DNA from 4 places in the Streptomyces sp. NPDC030222 genome. Region 4 is predicted to be linked to each of the others. Evidence: riboswitches for the same ligand, from Rfam matches in the RefSeq annotation. Region 4 holds a riboswitch; each other region holds the start of a gene.
What was found. A riboswitch is a leader RNA that binds a small molecule or an ion and turns the genes downstream of it on or off. The one in region 4 is predicted to bind cobalamin.
Positions count from the first base shown of each region.

Region 1: another riboswitch for cobalamin. It lies ahead of ACZ4Z5_RS10850 (cobalamin biosynthesis protein); the one in region 4 lies ahead of ACZ4Z5_RS02790 (ABC transporter substrate-binding protein).
Region 2: another riboswitch for cobalamin. It lies ahead of ACZ4Z5_RS07970 (energy-coupling factor ABC transporter permease); the one in region 4 lies ahead of ACZ4Z5_RS02790 (ABC transporter substrate-binding protein).
Region 3: another riboswitch for cobalamin. It lies ahead of ACZ4Z5_RS01480 (ribonucleoside-diphosphate reductase subunit alpha); the one in region 4 lies ahead of ACZ4Z5_RS02790 (ABC transporter substrate-binding protein).

Region 1 covers NZ_JBVICA010000006.1:46,718-51,815, forward strand. Annotated here, with positions in the region: gene ACZ4Z5_RS10835 (alpha/beta hydrolase) at 1-812, opposite strand, end outside; gene ACZ4Z5_RS10840 (inorganic phosphate transporter) at 1,372-2,610, shown strand; gene ACZ4Z5_RS10845 (hypothetical protein) at 2,623-2,841, shown strand; cobalamin riboswitch at 2,988-3,118, shown strand; gene ACZ4Z5_RS10850 (cobalamin biosynthesis protein) at 3,246-4,202, shown strand; gene ACZ4Z5_RS10855 (cobyric acid synthase) at 4,357-5,098, shown strand, end outside.
Region 2 covers NZ_JBVICA010000004.1:228,272-233,369, forward strand. Annotated here, with positions in the region: gene ACZ4Z5_RS07955 (acyl-CoA dehydrogenase family protein) at 1-86, opposite strand, end outside; gene ACZ4Z5_RS07960 (CBS domain-containing protein) at 320-739, shown strand; gene ACZ4Z5_RS07965 (hypothetical protein) at 1,060-1,263, opposite strand; cobalamin riboswitch at 1,418-1,646, shown strand; gene ACZ4Z5_RS07970 (energy-coupling factor ABC transporter permease) at 1,677-2,381, shown strand; gene ACZ4Z5_RS07975 (energy-coupling factor ABC transporter substrate-binding protein) at 2,378-2,800, shown strand; gene cbiQ (cobalt ECF transporter T component CbiQ) at 2,807-3,556, shown strand; gene ACZ4Z5_RS07985 (energy-coupling factor ABC transporter ATP-binding protein) at 3,553-4,407, shown strand; gene ACZ4Z5_RS07990 (hypothetical protein) at 4,727-5,098, shown strand, end outside.
Region 3 covers NZ_JBVICA010000001.1:343,080-348,177, forward strand. Annotated here, with positions in the region: gene ACZ4Z5_RS01465 (GntR family transcriptional regulator) at 38-805, shown strand; gene ACZ4Z5_RS01470 (DUF3311 domain-containing protein) at 909-1,163, shown strand; gene mctP (monocarboxylate uptake permease MctP) at 1,160-2,788, shown strand; cobalamin riboswitch at 2,896-3,024, shown strand; gene ACZ4Z5_RS01480 (ribonucleoside-diphosphate reductase subunit alpha) at 3,160-5,098, shown strand, end outside.
Region 4 covers NZ_JBVICA010000002.1:40,564-45,661, forward strand. Annotated here, with positions in the region: gene ACZ4Z5_RS02785 (bifunctional polysaccharide deacetylase/glycosyltransferase family 2 protein) at 1-1,240, shown strand, start outside; cobalamin riboswitch at 1,633-1,809, shown strand; gene ACZ4Z5_RS02790 (ABC transporter substrate-binding protein) at 2,047-3,282, shown strand; gene ACZ4Z5_RS02795 (FecCD family ABC transporter permease) at 3,291-4,427, shown strand; gene ACZ4Z5_RS02800 (ABC transporter ATP-binding protein) at 4,424-5,098, shown strand, end outside.

The sequences.
Region 1 (5,098 bases), on a different contig from region 4:
CGCAGCGTCGCCTCCCAGTCCAGCACCGGCGAGTCGAGGACGAGACCGCCGATGCGGTCGCGGACGCCGGAGTCGGCGGCGGCGTGCAGGGCCATGGTGGCCCCCGTGGACCAGCCGTGCACCACGACCCGCTCGGCGCCGCGGCGTACGGCGTAGCGGACCGCCGCGTCGAGGTCGCGCCACTCGGAGCCGCCGAGGTGGCCGAGTCCGTCCGGGGAGTGCGGGGCGCCCGGGTCCCCCCGGTAGGCGAGCAGCAGCACCGGGAACCGTCTGCGGTGCAGGAACGGCAGGACGTTGAGGGCGTGCTCCCGGGTGGCGCCGAGGCCGTGGACGGCGACGACCCAGGTGGTGCGCGGCCCGTGGACGTACCAGGCGGGCAGGGCGCCCAGCTCCCCGGGGATCTCGACGTTCTCGTAGTCGATGCCCAGCGCGCTGCCGGGGGTCCCGTGGTGGACCTGCGGGGAGAGGCGCAGCCGGTCGCCGGAGCGGAGTGTGCCGCGGGTGACCCGGTCGAGTCGGCGGACGACCGTGTCGGCGGAGTGCTGCTCGTCCTCGATGACGTCGCCGACGACGGCGTGGGTATGCGGTCCGACCAGGCCGTAGGTGCCGGGGCGCAGCGAGGCGAGGCTGCGGGTGAGGATGATCCGGCCCGGGGCCGTGCCGTGCACGGTGAGCCGGGGCTCCCCGGGGAGTGCACGGCCGTCGGAGTGCTTCAGCGCGGCGTCGCTGGCGTACCGGCCGGCCACGATGACGGCCGCGCCGATGCCGAGCAGGGTGGTGACGGCCGCTGCCGTCGCTGTAGCCGGGCGCACCCCTTCAGTGTCGGTGCGCAGGGTGCCCCCTGCCAGTGGACGTCGCCCGGGCGGTGCCGGGATAGCGGGCGGGACGTCGTACCCGCGTCGGGCGTCGGCGGCGTGCGTCCGCTGCGGCGGGTTCCGGGGCACCGGAGACCTCCGATGCGGAACCGAGACCTCCGATGCGGCGTGACCTCCGTCACACCGTACCCCCGCCCGGGCCGCCCGACCGGAGCGCCGACCCCCGGTACGGGACCGCCTTCCGCCGCCGACGCGGCATGCCCGACCGCCCGGCCGCACCCCTCCGCCGGGGCGTCATTCGACGTCGTGGCAGCACAGAGCGGGTGGTAACCCTTCCGAGTGACAAAGGTCTCTTCGGGTGGGTCACTTGTTCGAGTGAAGACGTCGGGCAAAGCCGTGGAATCCGCTCCTCCGAGCCGATCCGGAGCGATACAGCCGCAATCCACCCCACGCACCGGCGACCTGCGACACCGCCGGGCCCGATCGCGTTCACCTTCCGTTCATCCAGGTTTCCTAGGTTCAACCAGCCACTGACACCAAACGATTGCCTGGGTAAATGGAACACATCACTTTGCTGCTCGCGATAGTGGTTGTGACAGCTCTAGTGTTCGATTTCACGAACGGTTTCCACGACACCGCCAACGCGATGGCGACCACCATCTCGACCGGTGCCCTCAAGCCCAAGACCGCGGTGGCCATGTCCGCCGTGCTCAACCTCATCGGCGCTTTCCTGTCCGTGGAGGTCGCCAAGACGATCTCCAGCGGACTGGTCAATGAGGAAGGCATACGCCCCGAGGTCATCTTCGCCGCCCTCGTCGGCGCGATCCTCTGGAACCTGCTGACCTGGCTGGTCGGACTGCCGTCCAGCTCCTCGCACGCCCTGATGGGCGGTCTGATCGGCGCAACCATCGCGTCCGTCGGCATCAGCGGTGTCAACGGCGGAGTCGTCGTGACCAAGGTGCTCATCCCGGCGATCGCCGCCCCCCTCGTCGCCGGCATCGGAGCGATGCTCGCGACCCGCATGACGTACATGATCGGCAAGAACGCCGACGAGAAGTCCACCGCGAAGGGCTACCGCACCGGCCAGATCGCCTCCGCCGGCCTGGTCTCGCTCGCCCACGGCACCAACGACGCCCAGAAGACGATGGGCATCATCACCCTCGCCCTGGTCACCGGCGGCGTCCTCGCCCCCGGCTCCAACCCCCCGATGTGGGTCATCGTCTCGGCCGGCACGGCCATCGCCCTCGGCACGTACCTCGGCGGCTGGCGCATCATCCGCACCATGGGCAAGGGCCTCACCGACCTCCAGCCGCAGCAGGGCTTCGCCGCCCAGAGCAGCGCCGCCAGCGTCATCCTGGCCTCCTCCAACCTCGGCTTCTCCCTGTCGACCACCCACTCGTGCTCCGGCGCGGTCATGGGTGCCGGCCTCGGCCGCAAGGGCGGTGTGGTCCGCTGGTCCACCGCGACCCGCATGTTCGTCGCCTGGGGTCTGACGCTCCCGGCCGCCGGACTGGTCGCCGCCGCGTCCGAGTTCGTGGCCCGGCAGGGCAGCTGGGGCGTCGGCACCGTCGTGGCCCTGCTCATCGGGTCCTGCGTGGCGATCTGGGTCGTTTCCCGCCGCCAGGTCGTCGACCACAGCAACGTCAACGAGGTCGACGAGACGGCCGAGCCCGCGGGCGTGGTGACCACCGCGATCGCGGCCGTCACCCCGCCTCCCGTCGGCGACCTCAAGGCCACCATCCCGGCCCCGGCCACGTCCGCCGCCCCCGAGCCCCCGCAGCCCGCAGCGGTGTAAGGAACGAGAAGCATGAAGATCGACTGGGCAGCTCTCGGCTCCGTCTTCGGAGTCAGCCTGATGGTCACCGTCGTCCTGGTGAGCCTGTTCACCCTGGGCATCGTCGGTATGTCGAAGCCCGCGGAGGGTTCCGGTTCCGGCTCCATGGCCCTGAAGCGGACCGGTGCGTACCTCTCGTTCGCGCTGTGCGCGGCGGCCGTGAGCTTCGGCATCTACCTGATCGTGTCGTAGGACACACAGGCTCTGTATCGCGCCCCGCGAGCGGCATTCCGCTCGTGGGGCGCTGCCGTGCCCGGCACTCCCCCGCAGGTCAAAGGGCAAGTTGACTGCTGTTCGCGGGGCGTGGTGGACTGCCCGGGCCATGTACGGCGGCAGAAGAGGAAGCCGGTGAGAATCCGGCGCGGTCCCGCCACTGTCACCGGGGAGCGCTCCCCCACACCGGACGTCACGGTTCGCGCACGCGGACTGGAAGGCCGGGGGAATCGCGGATCCGGGAGCCAGGAGACTCTCGCCGCCGGTCACGTCGATCCAGGGCGCGGACCCTGAGTGAGGACACACCGCCATGCGCGCCATGCCGCCGCCGAGCACCGCACCGCGACCGGGACCCCTCCGAGGTGTGTCGGCGGGCTGACCGAATGCATGCCGATCACCTCTTCGCATACGGCGCCGCCGCCGGAATGGCGGGAGACCTGCTGCTCGGTGACCCGCGCCGCGGACACCCCGTCGCCGGTTTCGGACGGGCCGCCGCGGCCGTCGAACGGGCCCTGTGGCGCGACCACCGCGGCTGGGGCGCCCTCCACGCCGTGGTGTGCGCCGGGGGCGCGGTGGGTGCCGCCGCACTGGCCGCACACGCCGTCCGCCGCCGTCCCCTCGCCCGCGTCGCGCTGACCGCGGCCGCCACCTGGTCCGTCGTCGGCGGCACCACGCTCGGCCGGGAGGCCCGCACGATCGCCGGAGCGCTCGCCGCCGGGGACACCGAGGCCGCCCGGGAACGCCTCCCCCATCTGTGCGGACGCGACCCGCACGCCCTCGACGCGCCGGGCATCGCCCGCGCGGTCGTCGAGTCCGTCGCCGAGAACACCTCGGACGCCGTGGTGGGCGCACTGGTCTGGGGCGCCCTCGGAGGGGTGCCGGGCCTCGTCGGATTCCGGGCCATCAACACCCTCGACGCCATGGTGGGCCACAAGTCGCCCCGCCACCGCAGGTTCGGGTGGGCCTCCGCCCGTCTCGACGACATGGCCGGATGGCCCGGCGCCCGGCTCACCGCGGCCCTCGCCACGGTCGCGGGGGGCAATCCGCGCGGAGCCCTGCGGGCATGGCGCGCGGACGCCGCACGGCACCCCAGCCCCAACGCCGGTCCAGTCGAGGCCGCCTTCGCCGGCGCCCTGGGCGTCCGCCTCGGCGGCACGCTCGCGTACGGCGGTCGCGTCGAGCACCGTCCGGTGCTCAACGCGACCGGCCGCCCGGTCGCACTCGCCGACATCGACCGCGCGGTCCGGCTCTCCCGCCGGGTGACGGCCCTCACCCTGGCCACCTGCGTCACCGCCCGGCTCGCAGCCGGTGCCCTGCGCACCCGCCGGGGGCGGCGATGACGGAGACACGGACGGCGGCGGACGGGCGACGGCCTGCGGCCCGAACGGCCACGAAGCCCCGGACGCCCACGAGGAAGCCCCGCACGGCCACGGAGAAACCCCGTACGCCTTCGGAGAAGCCCCGTACCACCACGGAAAGGGAAAGGGAGACCGCATGAGCGGCGGTGGAGGACTCCTGGTCGCCGGCACGACGTCGGACGCCGGGAAGAGCGTGGTGTCGGCCGGTATCTGCCGCTGGCTGGTCCGCCAGGGAGTGAACGTCGCTCCGTTCAAGGCGCAGAACATGTCGCTGAACTCCTTCGTCACACGGGAGGGCGCCGAGATCGGGCGGGCGCAGGCCATGCAGGCGCAGGCCGCCCGGGTCGAACCGAGCGCGCTGATGAACCCCGTGCTGCTCAAGCCCGGCGGCGACCGCAGCAGCCAGGTGGTGCTGATGGGCAAGCCGGTGGGCGAGATGAGCGCCCGTGGCTACCACGGGGGCCGTCAGCAGGCCCTCCTCGGCACGGTGCTGGACTGCCTGGCCGAGCTGCGGGGCACGTATGACGCCGTGATCTGCGAGGGCGCGGGCAGTCCCGCCGAGATCAATCTGCGGCGCACGGACATCGTCAACATGGGCATCGCACGGGCGGCACGGCTGCCCGTGATCGTGGTCGGCGACATCGACCGCGGCGGGGTCTTCGCCTCCTTCTTCGGCACGACCGCGCTGCTGAGCCCCGAGGACCAGGAACTGGTCGCCGGCTACCTCGTCAACAAGTTCCGCGGGGACGTGTCCCTGCTGGAGCCGGGCCTCGACATGCTCCACGGGCTGACCGGCCGACGCACCTACGGCGTGCTGCCGTACCGGCACGGGCTCGGCATCGACGAGGAGGACGGGCTGCGGGTCTCCCTGCGCGGCA
Region 2 (5,098 bases), on a different contig from region 4:
GCGCTGCCGCCCGGGACCAGCTCGGCGAAGTACGCGCGAAGCTCGGCGCGCAGCCGCTGCTGCTCGGGTGTGTAGGCGAGGTGCACGGTCCCTCCCGGAGTGTCGCGGTCGGTCCTGGGGCCGCACGTGGCCGCGGCTCGAGGCGGGGCACACAGTAGAACGTGTTGCAGGAATCCGGAAGACTCGCGCAGGGCGGGAGACGCCGGCCCCGACGGTGCGCCGTGAGCTCACCCGTACGGCCCGGGTGGCTCGCACACGGACCGCGGCCCGGACAGCATGGCGGTGGCGCCCCTCCTCCCCACCGCCTATGGAGGTCCCCATGCTCACCGCACGCGACCTGATGACGAGCGATCTGCTGACCGTTCCGGCGACCGAGACGCTCGACCGCGCGGCGCAGGTGATGCGCGACCACGACGTGGGCGCACTGCCGGTGACGAGCAGCGCGGGCGGCCTGGCGGGGATCGTGACCGACCGGGACATCGTGGTGAAGTGCCTGGCGGCGGGACACGATCCGGCGAAGGTCACAGCCGGGGACCTTGCCGAGGGCCCGCCGCTCTCCGTGGACGCCGCCGCCCCCGCTGGCGAGGCGGTCAGGGTGATGGGCGAGGCACGGGTGCGGCGGCTGCTGGTGCTGGACAACGGACAGCCGGTCGGCATGATCACCGAGGCCGACCTGGTCAGAAAGCTCCCCGCCAATCAGCTCGCCGCCTTCGCGGAGGGCGTCTACGGGACGGGGTGAGGAGGAAGGGGTGGACCGGGGCGAGGAGGACCGGGGCAAGGACGACTCGCGGTCCGTGCGTGCGCCCGGCATACGCGCTCCGCCGCGAGGCGGGCGTCACGTCGCCGCCGCGTACCACCGGTGAATGCCGCCGGAGCCGGGCCGCGACGAAGCCGAGCGGGGACGGGCACCGGCGCGCCACCACGGCGGTGCACCGCGAGCCGGATCAGCCGCGCGGGAAAGGCAGCCCGGAGAACACGAGGCGCGTACCGTCTGCCCGCTCCGGGCGGCGGCACGCGCCGCGACCTCGTACAGAGTTGACGTGAAGAGGAAGATGCTGATCAGGGGAGCTGTTTGTCGATCGCCGCGCGCCCCTCGGCGGCCAGACGCCGCTTGGCCCACTCCATGGTCTTGGGAGTGATGTCACGCCCCGAGGCGAGCACCAGATCTTCCGCGGTGCAATCGTCACTGGCACCCGTGTGGAGAAGACTGTCGGGCGTGATCCCGCCCAGCCGTCCCCGCTTCGACTCGGATTCAGCGTTCATGCGACCTCCTCGGTCGTGCGGCTTTGCACCATTCTGGGCCCATTGTGCCTCCATCCGCATCCGTCACGTCGAAGCTACTTGCCAGTAAGGGACAGGGGGGCCGACGACCGGGTTGTGATCTCCGGCGCAAGGCGATCCGCACACCTGTGCGCCGCTTGTGACGGTTCACCCCGGACCACTAAGGTCACAGAGCCTTGGTGAACGGGAAACCGGTGCAGAACCGGTGCGGCCCTCGCCACTGTGATCGGGAAGTTCGGCTCCACTCCCCAGGGGAACGGGGGAAGCCACTGGGGCGCCGCGGAGGACCGCGGCCGGCCCGGGAAGGCGGAGCCCGAGCGGCATGACCCGTCAGCCAGGAGACCGGCCGGGGCGCGTTGTCCATCCACGAGGTGCTGGAGAGGGTCTTCCGACTCATGCACATAGCCGAGGGTTATCTGCCCCCGTTGCACGCGGTCGCCTGGAGCGCCGCGTCCGCCCCCTTCGTCGTCCACGGTGTCCGTACGCTCACCCGGGAGGTGAAGGCGAATCCCGAGAGCACACTGCTGCTGGGAGCCTCCGGCGCCTTCACGTTCGTACTCTCCGCACTGAAGATCCCGTCCGTGACCGGCAGTTGCTCCCATCCGACCGGAACGGGCCTGGGTGCGATCCTGTTCCGGCCGCCCATCATGGCGGTGCTGGGCACCATCACCCTGCTGTTCCAGGCGCTGTTGCTGGCGCACGGCGGCCTCACCACGCTGGGCGCCAACGCCTTCTCGATGGCGATCGCCGGTCCCTGGGCGGGCTACGGGATCTACCGGCTGCTGCGGAGGTTCGACACACCGCTGATGGTGAGCGTGTTCTTCGGGGCGTTCGTCGCGGACCTGTGCACGTACTGCGTCACGAGTGTCCAGCTGGCGCTCGCCTTCCCCGACCCGGCGAGCGGAATCCTGGGCGCGCTCGCCAAGTTCGGCGGCATATTCGCCGTCACGCAGATCCCGCTCGCCGTCAGCGAGGGACTGCTGACGGTACTGGTGATGCGCCTGCTCGCGCAGTCCAGCAAAGCCGATCTCACCCGGCTGGGAGTGCTGCTGACGCCGCGCCGGAAGGACGACGACACGACGGAGGCCGTGGCCCGATGAGCCGCAACGCGAAGATCAACGCCCTGCTGCTGCTGATCGTGGCCGCCCTGGCCGTGCTGCCCCTGGCCCTGGGGCTCGGCGAGGGCAAGGAGGAGCCGTTCACGGGCGCCGACGCCCAGGCGGAATCGGCGATCGCGGAACTCGACCCCGGCTACGAGCCCTGGTTCACCCCGCTCTACGAACCGCCGTCCGGCGAGATCGAGTCCGCGCTGTTCGCCCTGCAAGCCGCCCTCGGCGCCGGTGTGCTGGCCTACTACTTCGGTCTGCGCAAGGGCCGCAGGCAGGGCGTGGCACGGGCCCGCGCCACGACTGCCGGCACCGGCGAGGACGGCGCCCCGGCCACGGACCGGCCCGGCCCGGCCGACGGACCGGTCCCGGCGGACGCCGGAGCCGCCCGCGCCGACGACACCCAGGCGTAGCGCCCGGTGCTGCCCATCGACGTGGCGGCGCACAGCAGTCGCTGGCGCCGCCGCCATCCCGTGGACAAGGCGTGCCTGGGCCTGGGACTCACCGTCTCCGCTATCTCACTGCCGCCGTGGCCCGGCGCGCCCCTGGTCGCCGTCGCGACGCTCGCCCTGCTCCTCGGCCCGGCCGGAGTGGCGTCCCGGCAGCTCTGGCGGGCGTTCCGCATCCCGCTCGGCTTCTGCTTCACCGGGGCCGTGCCGCTGCTCATCCGGGTCGGCGGTCCGGAGGGACTCGTGTCGCTCGCCCCGCACGGCCCCGAGGCCGCGGGGAACCTGCTGCTGCGGACCTCGGCCGCATCCCTCGGCGTGCTGCTGTTCGCGTTCACCACACCCGTCTCGGACCTGCTGCCCCGCCTGGTGCGGGCCGGTGTGCCCGCGCCGGTCGTGGACGTCGCGCTCGTGATGTACCGGATCGGTTTCCTGCTGCTGGACGCGATCAGCAGCATCCGGCAGGCGCAGGCGGCCCGGCTCGGCCACACCACGCGCGCCGCGGCCTGGCGCGCCCTGTCGGGGCTCGGCGCGACCGCGTTCGTCCGCGCCTTCGACCGGGCCTCCCGGCTCCAGACGGGGCTCGCGGGACGCGGCTACGACGGAACGCTGCGCGTCCTCGTTCCCGAGGCCAGGATCTCGGGCCGCTTCCTCGCCGCCACCGCGGCCCTGCTGACGGGCATCGCGGCACTCACCCTCACGCTCGAAAGGTTCGTCGTATGACCGCGGATCCCGCCGCGCAGCCCGTCGTGGAACTCGTCGACGCGGGGTACGCGTACGAGGACGGTCCCCGGGTCCTCCACGGAGTCACATTCGGGATCCCGGAGGGCCGCTCGCTCGTCCTGCTCGGGCACAACGGCAGCGGCAAGACGACCCTGCTGCGGCTCCTGAGCGGCGGACTGCGCTGCGGCACCGGCGTCGTGCGGCTGGACGGCGAGCCCGTGACCTACGACCGCGCGGGGCTCACCCGGCTCCGCACCTCCGTCCAACTGGTCGTGCAGGACCCGGACGACCAGCTGTTCGCCGCCTCCGTCGGCCAGGACGTGTCCTTCGGTCCCATGAACCTGGGCCTCCCGGAGGCCGAAGTGCGGTCGCGCGTCGACGCGTCACTGGAGGCGCTGGGCATCTCCGCGCTGCGCGACCGGCCGACACACCTGCTGTCGTACGGGCAGCGCAAGCGTGCGGCGATCGCGGGCGCGGTAGCAATGCGTCCCCGGGTGCTGATCCTCGACGAGCCCACCGCGGGACTCGACCCCCACGGTCAGGAGCAGCTGCTCGACGTGCTGGGGAGGCTCCGCGCCGCGGGAACGACCGTGGTGATGGCCACTCACGACGTGGACCTGGCGCTGCGCTGGGCCGACGACGCCGCGGTCCTCACGGCCCAGGGCCTGCACACCGGTCCGCCCGGCGAACTGCTCGCCCGTCCCGAACTGCTGAGTGCTGCGCGGCTGCGCACCCCCTGGAGCATCAGCGTCACCGCCTTCCTCCGTGCGCACGGCCTGCTGCCCCACGACGCGACGGGCCCACGCACTCCCGAGGAACTGGACGCCCTGCTCACCGCCCGCAGCGGCTGACGACCCGGCACCGGCCTCTCGTCGCCTTCGGACGCCGTCCGGCGTCGGCCCGCGGTCCGTCCGGCCCCGGACCACACCAACCGCCGGTCCGCGACGTTCCGTTCCACCGGAACGTACGGCACGGTTCCGGGAGACGGGCAGCCGACGCCGACGGTGCCGCCCCGGACCGCCCACGCGTCGCCCGGGTTCATGTGGACTCCGGCCGCCGGGACGCCCACCCGCAGCGCGGTGCCGGGTGAGCATCCCGGCGGCGTTGTCAGTGGTCTGTGATGAGATGGCGCATGCCGGTCGAGGGCCGGCGGAGAACGGGGGCGGAACTATGACGGCTGATCGGTTGGAGTCCGCGCGACTGCGCGAGCAGGCACTCGGATTGCTGGTGCCGGGGCTGGCCGCAGGGGACGTGGCAACGGTCCGGCAGCGTCTGGGAGAGCCGTTCCCGGAACGGAACACAACGGAGCACGCCCCGGTACGCGGCGCGGCCGCCGAAGCCCTTCGGGCGGCGCTCACGGCGCCGCGCGCCTCCGGGCTCACACGCCTCGCGGCCGCAGCGCGGGACGCCGGAGAGTTGGACTCGGCGCTGGCCCTCGAGATCGTCGAGCGCGCCCGCCCGGCACGTGCGGTGGCGGGCCTGCTCGGGGACGCCGCCGGACCGGCCGCCGACGGGCCGGTGGGCAAGCGGCTGCGGGAACTG
Region 3 (5,098 bases), on a different contig from region 4:
GCCGGTGACGGCAGCACACGAGTCGGGAAGGCAGGCCATGGCCACGGACGGGGGCACCACGGAGACCGAGTCGGGGGCGGGCACCCGCAGCGCACGCGTACCCAAGTACTACCGCCTCAAGCGGCACTTGCTCGACATGACGGAGACCCTGCCGCCGGGCACCCCGGTGCCGCCGGAGCGGACCCTCGCGGCCGAGTTCGACACCTCCCGGACCACCGTGCGCCAGGCCCTCCAGGAACTGGTGGTCGAAGGCCGGCTCGAACGCATCCAGGGCAAGGGCACCTTCGTCGCCAAGCCCAAGGTGTCGCAGGCCCTCCAGCTGACCTCGTACACCGAGGACATGAGGGCCCAGGGCCTGGAGCCCACCTCGCAGCTCCTCGACATCGGCTATGTGACCGCCGACGACTCCCTGGCCGGACTCCTCGGCATCTCCCCCGGCGGCCGGGTGCTGCGGATCGAGCGGCTGCGGCTGGCCAGCGGCGAGCCCATGGCCATCGAGACCACCCACCTCTCCGCCAAGAGGTTCCCCGCACTGCGGCGTTCCCTCGTCAAGTACACCTCCCTGTACACCGCGCTCGCCGAGGTCTACGACGTCCATCTCGCGGAGGCCGAGGAGACCATCGAGACCTCGCTGGCCACCCCGCGCGAGGCCGGACTGCTGGGCACGGACGTCGGCCTGCCGATGCTGATGCTGTCCCGCCACTCGCTGGACGCCAACGGCGAGCCCGTCGAATGGGTGCGCTCCGTGTACCGCGGCGACCGCTACAAGTTCGTGGCACGGCTCCAGCGCCCCGCAGCGAACTGACGAGCCATCAACAACCGATATGCGGACGGGGGTTCCTTCAGCGGGAACCCCTGCCCTAGATTGCCTGCCCACTACAGGTGATCGTTAGGGACGGAGCCGCCACATGGCCGACGAGAGTAAACCGCCTCTGATCACGCCGCTGCGCGTGATCGTCGCCCTCTGCCTGATCGCACCGTTCGCCGCGATGCTCTGGGTCGGCTCGTACGCGAAGACGGAACCCGCCGTCGGCGGCATCCCCTTCTTCTACTGGTACCAGATGCTCTGGGTACTGATCTCGACCGCGCTCACCATGGTCGCGTACAAGCTGTGGCGCCACGACGAGCGGACGCGCACCGCAAAGGGGGGTGCGACGGAATGAAGGACGGTGTGAACGGAGTCGCCCTCGGCGTCTTCGTCTTCTTCTTCCTGGCCGTCACGGTCCTGGGTTTCCTCGCCGCGCGCTGGCGCAAGGCGGAGAACGAGCACAGCCTCGACGAATGGGGGCTCGGCGGCCGGTCCTTCGGCACCTGGATCACCTGGTTCCTGCTGGGCGGCGACCTCTACACGGCGTACACCTTCGTCGCCGTCCCGGCCGCCGTGTACGCGGCGGGCGCCGCCGGCTTCTTCGCCGTGCCCTACACGATCCTGGTGTACCCGCTGATCTTCATGTTCCTGCCGCGCCTGTGGTCGGTGTCCCACCGGCACGGCTACGTCACCACCTCCGACTTCGTCCGCGGCCGCTTCGGTTCCCGGGGCCTGTCGCTGGCGGTCGCCCTCACCGGCATCCTCGCCACCATGCCGTACATCGCGCTCCAGCTCGTCGGCATCCAGGCGGTGCTGGACGTGATGGGCGTGGGCGGCGGCGAGAACACCAACTGGTTCGTCAAGGACCTGCCGCTGCTCATCGCCTTCGGCGTGCTGGCCGCGTACACCTACTCGTCGGGGCTGCGGGCACCCGCACTGATCGCGTTCGTCAAGGACGCCCTGATCTACATCGTGATCGCGGTGGCCATCATCTACATCCCGATCAAACTGGGCGGATTCGACACGGTCTTCGCCAAGGCGGGAGAAGCCTTCGCGCAGACCAACCCGGCGACCGGCAAACCGCGCGGCGCCCTGGTGCCCGGCGAGGCGTCCCAGTGGGCCTACGCCACGCTCGCGCTCGGCTCGGCCCTCGCGCTGTTCATGTACCCGCACTCGATCACGGCCACCCTGTCCTCGCGCAGCCGCAACGTGATCCGCCGCAACACCACCATCCTTCCGCTCTACTCGCTGATGCTGGGCCTCCTGGCCATACTCGGCTTCATGGCGATCGCCGCCGGGGTGAAGGTGACCAACGGTCAGCTCGCCATCCCCCAGCTGTTCGAGAACATGTTCCCCGACTGGTTCGCGGGGGTGGCCTTCGCGGCCATCGGCATCGGCGCACTGGTGCCGGCGGCCATCATGTCCATCGCCGCGGCCAACCTCTTCACCCGGAACATCTACAAGGACTTCCTCCGGCCGGACGCCACCCCGGCACAGGAGACCAAGGTCTCCAAGCTGGTGTCACTGCTGGTGAAGGTCGGCGCGCTGGTCTTCGTGCTCACCATGGACAAGACAGTCGCCATCAACTTCCAGCTGCTGGGCGGCATCTGGATCCTCCAGACGTTCCCGGCCCTGGTCGGCGGCCTGTTCACGCGCTGGTTCCACCGCTGGGCGCTGCTCGCGGGCTGGGCGGCCGGCATGGTCTACGGCACCTGGGCCGCGTACGGCGTCGCCAGCCCGACGCAGAAGCACTTCGGCGGATCGTCCGACGTCATCCCCGGCATCGGTGAGATCGGCTACATCGGTCTGACCGCCTTCGTCCTGAACGTGGCCGTGGTCGTGGTCCTCACCCTCGTCCTGCGTGCGGTGAAGGCCCCGGACGGCGTCGACGAGACCTCCCCGTCCGACTACACGGCCGACGCCGGGGACCCGGGCGTCCAGGCCGAACTGCCGCCCGCCACAGCCGGCGCCGCCCACTGAAAGGCCCCTTCTCCCCCAAGGGCCGCCCCGTACCAAAGGGGCGGCCCTCGGGCGTTTCCACCCACTCACGACACTAGATGTGGGGCATGATTCAGCGAGCCGCCCCCACATGTATGCTCATCCTCGCTGTCCCGCAGGGGAATCCGGTGCGAATCCGGAACTGTCCCGCAACGGTGTGATCGGTGTGCCTTTGCGCAACCCCGAGTCCGAAGACCTGCCGACAGCGCACCCGGACCGTCCGGCCCGGGTGTCCAAGACGTCCGGGCCTCGCGGAGTGGGCCGGTGGACGCGGCGCGTCGGCTCCAGCCCCCGCACGCCCGCATGCCCCCGCCCTCCCGACGGCCCCGAGCCGAGCGAGGGAGAGCACCCCCGTGACCATCGCGCCCGCAGATCCGGCATCAGCGACGGAGAACGACGGCCCCGGGACCGCACTGCTGCGGACCCTGACCGACCTCACCGCCGATCTGCCCGACGCCGACCCCGGCCGGGTCGCCGCTGCCGCACTGCGGGGCCGGCAGCCCGGCTCGGACGAGGCCGAACTGCGCGGGCTGGCCACGGAAGCGGCCGCCGGACTCATCTCCGAGGACCCGGCGTACTCCCGGCTCGCCGCCCGGCTGCTCACCGTCACCATCGCCGAGGAAGCCGCGTCGCAGGGCGTCCGGACCTTCTCCGAGTCCGTCGCCGTCGGCCACCGCGAGGGCCTGATCGCCGACCGCACCGCCGAGTTCGCCCGGACCCACGCGGCCCGGCTGGACGCCCTGATCGACCCGGCGGCCGACGACCGCTTCGGCTACTTCGGCCTGCGGACGCTGCACAGCCGCTACCTGCTCCGGCACCCGATCACCCGCCAGGTCGTCGAGACCCCGCAGCACTTCATGCTGCGGGTCGCCTCCGGCCTCGCCGAGGGCACGACGACCCGCTCGGTCGACGAGGTCGCCGCGCTCTACGGACTGATGAGCCGGCTCGACTACCTGCCGTCCTCGCCGACCCTGTTCAACTCCGGCACCCGGCACCCGCAGATGTCGTCCTGCTACCTGCTCGACTCCCCGCTGGACGAGCTGGACTCGATCTACGACCGCTACCACCAGGTGGCGCGGCTGTCGAAGCACGCCGGCGGCATCGGACTGTCCTACTCCCGCATCCGCTCCCGCGGTTCGCTGATCCGCGGCACCAACGGCCACTCCAACGGCATCGTCCCCTTCCTGCGCACCCTCGACTCCTCCGTCGCGGCCGTCAACCAGGGCGGCCGGCGCAAGGGCGCGGCCTGCGTCTACCTGGAGACCTGGCACGCGGACATCGAGGAGTTCCTGGAGCTGCGCGACAACACGGGCGAGGAGGCCCGGCGCACCCACAACCTCAACCTCGCGCACTGGATCCCGGACGAGTTCATGCGCCGGGTCCAGGACGACGCAGACTGGTCGCTGTTCTCCCCCGCCGACGTGCCGGAGCTGGTCGACCTGTGGGGCGAGGACTTCGACGCCGCGTACCGCAGGGCCGAGGCGGCGGGGCTGGCCCGGAAGACCATCCCGGCACGTGATCTGTACGGCCGGATGATGCGGACCCTCGCCCAGACCGGCAACGGCTGGATGACCTTCAAGGACGCCTCGAACCGCACGGCCAACCAGACCGCCGAGCCGGGCGCCGTCGTGCACTCCTCGAACCTGTGCACCGAGATCCTGGAGGTCACGGACGACGGCGAGACCGCCGTCTGCAACCTCGGCTCGGTGAACCTCGGCGCGTTCGTCACCGACGGGGACCTGGACTGGGAGCGGCTGGACGCCACCGTGCGCACCGCCGTGACCTTCCTCGACCGGGTGGTCGACATCAACTTCTACCCGACCGAGCAGGCCGGCCGGTCCAACGCCAAGTGGCGCCCGGTGGGCCTGGGCGCGATGGGCCTGCAGGACGTGCTCTTCAAGCTGCGGCTGCCCTTCGACTCCGCTGAGGCGAAGGCGCTGTCCACGAGGATCGCCGAGCGGATCATGCTCGCGGCCTACGAGGCGTCCGCCGACCTCGCCGAGCGCCACGGGCCGCTGCCCGCCTGGGAGAAGACCCGCACCGCCCGCGGGGTGCTGCACCCGGACCACTACGACGTGGAGCTGCACTGGCCCGAGCGGTGGGCCGCCCTGCGGGAGCGTATCGCCGCGACCGGCATGCGCAATTCGCTGCTCCTCGCCATCGCGCCCACGGCCACCATCGCGTCCATCGCCGGCGTGTACGAGTGCATCGAGCCGCAGGTGTCCAACCTGTTCAAGCGCGAGACCCTGTCGGGCGAGTTCCTCCAGGTCAACTCGTACCTCGTCGACGACC
Region 4 (5,098 bases):
CTCGCGCGGTTTCGCCGACGGGATGACCTGGCTGCTCGTCGTCGCCGGCGTCATCACCGCCGTACGGCTGGTCATGCTGTTCGGCGTCGCGCGGCTCCACGTACGCCGGGTCCGGGCCCGCCGCCGGCGCGGCGCGCCGCGGCTGCCGCCGGTCACCGATCCGGTGTCCGTGATCGTGCCGGCGTACAACGAGGAGGCCGGCATCGAGAAGACGATCCGCTCCCTGCTGGCCTCCACCCACACGTATGTCCAGATCGTGGTCGTCGACGACGGCTCCAGCGACCGCACCTTCGAGATCGCCGAGTCGATCGAGGACCCGCGGGTGATGGTCGTCCGGCAGCCCAACGCAGGCAAGGCCGCCGCGCTCAACACGGGACTGTCCTGGGCGTACTTCGACATCGTCGTGATGATCGACGGTGACACGGTCTTCGAGCCCGACGCCGTCGAACGGCTCATCCAGCCGCTCGCCGATCCGCGGGTCGGCGCGGTCAGCGGCAACACCAAGGTCGGCAACCGGACCGGCGTCCTCGGCCGGTGGCAGCATCTCGAGTACGTCATCGGCTTCAACCTCGACCGCCGAATGTACGACGTCCTGGAGTGCATGCCCACCGTGCCCGGTGCGATCGGCGCGTTCCGCCGGGACGCGCTCGCCGCGGTCGGCGGCGTCAGCGAGGACACCCTCGCGGAGGACACCGACCTGACCATGGCCCTGTGCCGGGACGGCTGGCGGGTCGTCTACGAGGAGTCGGCGATCGCCTGGACCGAGGCGCCGTCCACCGTCAGTCAGCTGTGGAAGCAGCGCTACCGGTGGTGCTACGGCACCCTCCAGGCGATGTGGAAGCACCGCCGGGCCGTCGTCGAACGCGGCCAGTCCGGCAAGCTCGGCCGCCGCGGCCTGACGTACCTGCTGCTCTTCCAGACCGTGCTGCCGCTGCTCGCCCCGCTCGTCGACGTCTTCGCCGTGTACGGACTGCTTTTCCAGGACGCGGGACAAGCGGCCGGCGTCTGGCTGGGCTTCACCGCGGTCCAGGTCGCGACGGCGGTGTACGCGCTGCGGCTCGACAGGGAGAGATTCGAGCCGCTGTGGACGCTGCCGCTGCAGATCTTCCTGTACCGCCAGCTCATGTACCTGGTCGTCGTCCAGTCCGTGGTGACCGCGTTGCTCGGCAGCCGGTTGCGGTGGCACCGGATGCAGCGGACGGGCACGGCGGCGGAGACCCTGGAGCGGGCCGCCGGATAGGGAAGGCGGGTTCGATCCCCGTCATCCGCTCTCGAGAGCAGGCCCAGGTCGACTACCTGGGCCTGCTGCGTTGTCCGGACCGGTCTGCCGGCCCCGTGCCGGATCCGTCCCTGAAGCCGAACCGTCAGTGTTCGCCGGCGAGTGCGCAAGTGCCGCAAGGAGAGCCGGATCACCATCGGCGACCCGCGTACCCGGCTGCCAGGAGGTCGCCGAGGGCGGTCGGCCTCGGTCGGCCACGGCCCGCGAAAGCCCGGCGCAACCGACCGCTCCCGACGGCTGGGGCATGCGCCGTGCATGCCCCAGCCGGACGCTCCGGACTCACCCACTCCCCGGCCGACGACCGTCCGCCGTGGCCGGCCGCGCCCATGGGGGTCTGGCGCGGCCGTGGCCGGTTCTGCCATGCTTCCGTCCGACAAGCGACGGCGGAACGAGGAAGCCGGTGGGATTCCGGCACGGTACCGCCACTGTGTAGGGGGAGCGACTCCGCCATGGCCACCGCCCCGTCCGGGGTGGGAAGGCCGGAGAAGCGTCGATCCCGAGTCAGGAGACTCACGCCGTCGCACCTCGATGGACGGGGCGGATTTCCCCGGGAGAGGCGGTGGCACTCGTGTGCCTGCGTATGTGTGGCGGCTTCGCGCCGCCCGTGACCCGTCAGGTCCGGCCTGCCCGGCCGGCCGCACCGGCCCGTTCCCCCAGGCTCGTCTCCAGGTCCTGACGCCCCCTCCGCGGATTCCTTTCCGTACACACCGCATCGCGCGCCCCAGGATGCCGATGCGCGCTGCCCACGCACGCCACCAGGAGTCACCTTGACCGTACGATCCGTCATGCCCGGACGCCGTCAGGCCGCCGCGGCGGTCCTTCTCTCCGTCGCCCTCACCGTCACCGCGTGCGGCGGCGACTCCAGCCCGCCCGCCGACGCCGGGGCCCAGGCCTACGGGGACGGCTGCATCAAGGACTTCGACCCGGCCAAGGACTACTTCCCGGTCAAGTCGACGGTGAAGCACGCCGAGAACTTCACGCTCCGGTACGAGAAGAGCTACCAGGTCCTCACCGTCGACGAGCCCTTCCCCAAGGGGAAGCCCGAGTCGTACGTGCTGGTCAAGTGCGGTGCACCGAAGCCCGAGTTGACCGGTGAGCTGGCGACCGCGCAGCAGGTCACCGTTCCCGTCAAGAGCCTGTACTCCGCCTCCACCACCCACCTGCCGCTGCTCACCGAGACCGGCACCCTCGACGTGCTGACCGGAGTGGCGAGCGCCGCGAACATCTCCTCCGCCCAGGTGATCGAGCGGGTGAAAGCCGGCAAGGTCACCGAGTACGCCAAGGACCGCACCCTCAACGCCGAGACGGTCATCGGCGCCAAGCCCGACGTGCTGATGACCCAGGGCACCGACGACCCGCAATACCCCAAGCTCCGCCAGGCCGGCATCGCCGTCGTCGCCAACGCGGAGTGGCTGGAGCCCAGTCCGCTCGGACGCGCCGAGTGGGTCAAGGCGATGGCCGCACTCACAGGAGCCGAGAAGCGCGCCGGCGAGGTGTTCGACACCATCGAGAGCGACTACCGGAAGGTCGCCGAGAAGGGAGCGCAGGCGGTCAAGGCCGGCAAGCCCGTCGAAGTGCTGCCCGGCACGATGTACCAGGGCACCTGGTACATGCCCGCCGGCGGCAGCTACGCCGCCCGGCTGATCAAGGACGCGGGCGGCACCTACCCCTGGGCCGGTGAGGCGGGCACCGGCAACGTGCAGCTGAACTTCGAGGCGGTGTACGCCAAGGGCGGCGAGGCCCCGGTCTGGATCGCCGACCAGCAGTGGAAGTCCACCGCCGACGCCGTGAAGGCCGACAGCCGGTACGGGCAGTTGAAGGCCCTCTCCGGCGGCGCGGTCTGGACGAACACGAAGGCGCTCGGCCCCGGCGGCGGCAACGACTACTTCGAGCGCGGTGTGTTGCGCCCGGACCTGGTCCTCGCCGACCTCTTCGCGCTGATGCACCCGGACCAGGCGAAGGGCCACTCCTTCACCTTCCACCGACCGGTGCCCAAGGCGTGACGACGCACATGACAACCGCGTCGGCCTCCACCCCGAAGACCTCGAAGAACTCGAAGACCCCGAAGGCTCCGGACGCTCCGGACGCCCCGCGGGCGGTACGGCCGAGGCGGCGGCGCCTCGCCGTCGTCCTCGCCCTCGCAGCCGGTGCCGCCGCGCTGTTCGTCCTCACCATCGCGACCGGCTCCCACCGGGTGCCGGTCGCGGAGGTGGTGCGGATCCTGTTCGGCGGCACCGCCGACGACCCGCGATGGACCGTGATCGTCGAGCAGGTCCGGCTGCCGCGTGCGCTGACCGCCACCGTCGTCGGTGCCGCCCTCGCGGTGGCGGGCGTGCAGATGCAGACCCTGTTCCGCAATGCGCTGGCCGACCCGTTCTCCCTCGGGGTGAGCTCGGGCGCGAGCATGGGTGTCGCCGCCGTGGTGGTCGGCACCGGCGGGGTCGCCGGCAGCTTCACCGGAGACCTGGCCGGGCTGGGGCGCGTGGGCGTCGTCCTGGCCGCATCACTCGGCGCCGCCGCCGTGCTGGCCCTCGTCCTGCTCCTCTCGCGATGGGTGCAGTCGGCCGTCACCCTGCTCGTCATCGGCGTCATGATCGGCTCGGCGGCCACCGCGGTGGTCGGCGTGATGCTCGTCTACGCCAGGCCCGAACGCGCCCAGCAGTTCGTCATGTGGGGCCTGGGCAGCTTCAGCGCCACGACCTGGCCCGACCTCCAGGTCATGCTGCCCGTCATCGGCGCCGGCCTGCTGACCGCGCTGCTGACCGCCAAACGCCTCAACGCCCTGCTGCTCGGCGAGGACTACGCCCGCACCATGGGCCTGAACGTGCGGCGCAGCCGCGATCTGGCGCTGCTCGGCACCTCACTGCTGGCCGGCGCGGCAACCGCGTTCTGCGGCCCGGTCGCCTTCCTGGGCCTGGCCGTCCCGCATCTGACGCGGGTGGCGCTGGGAACCTCCGACCACCGGGCGCTGATCCCGGCGTCGATACTCGCGGGGGCGTTCCTGGCGCTGGCGTGCGCGCTGCTGAGCCAGCCGCCCGGCACGGATTCCGTCCTGCCGCTCAACGCCATCACCTCACTGTTCGGCGCCCCCGTCGTCATCGCGTTCCTGATCCGCAGCCGGCGCGGCGTACAAGGAGTGGCCTCGTGACCGACACCATGACCGAACCCGTCACGGACATGACCGACGGACCGGACCGCCCCGGCGGTCTCGCCACCCAGGGGCTCGCCGTCGGCTACCGCACCCGGTCGCCGCGCGGGCGCGAAGCGGGCCGGGCGGTGCTGTCGGGGCTCGACCTTCAGGCGCGGGCCGGAGAACTGACCGTACTGCTCGGACCGAACGGCGCGGGCAAGTCCACGCTGCTGCGCACCCTGTGCGGACTCCTGCCACCGCTCGACGGCCGGATACGGATCGGCGCGGCCGACCTGGCGCACCAGCCACGGGCCGCTCTCGCCCGACGGCTGGCGGTCGTCCTGACCGACCGGGTGGACCCCGGACTGCTGTCCGTACGGGAACTGGCCGGGCTCGGCCGCCACCCGCACACCGGGTTCACCGGCCGGCTCACGGCCGCGGACCACGCGGCCGTCGAGTGGGCGCTGAAGGCGATGGGCGCGGGACATCTGGCGGACCGGCCGGCCGCCGAGCTCTCCGACGGCGAACGCCAGCGCGTCCTGACCGCGCGTGCCCTCGCCCAGGAGCCCGAGGTGGTCCTCCTCGACGAGCCGACCGCCTTCCTCGACGTCCCCTCGCGGGTGGCGCTCACGGTGCTGCTGCGCGACCTCGCCCGGGACAAGGGCCTGACCGTCGTGGTCAGTACGCAC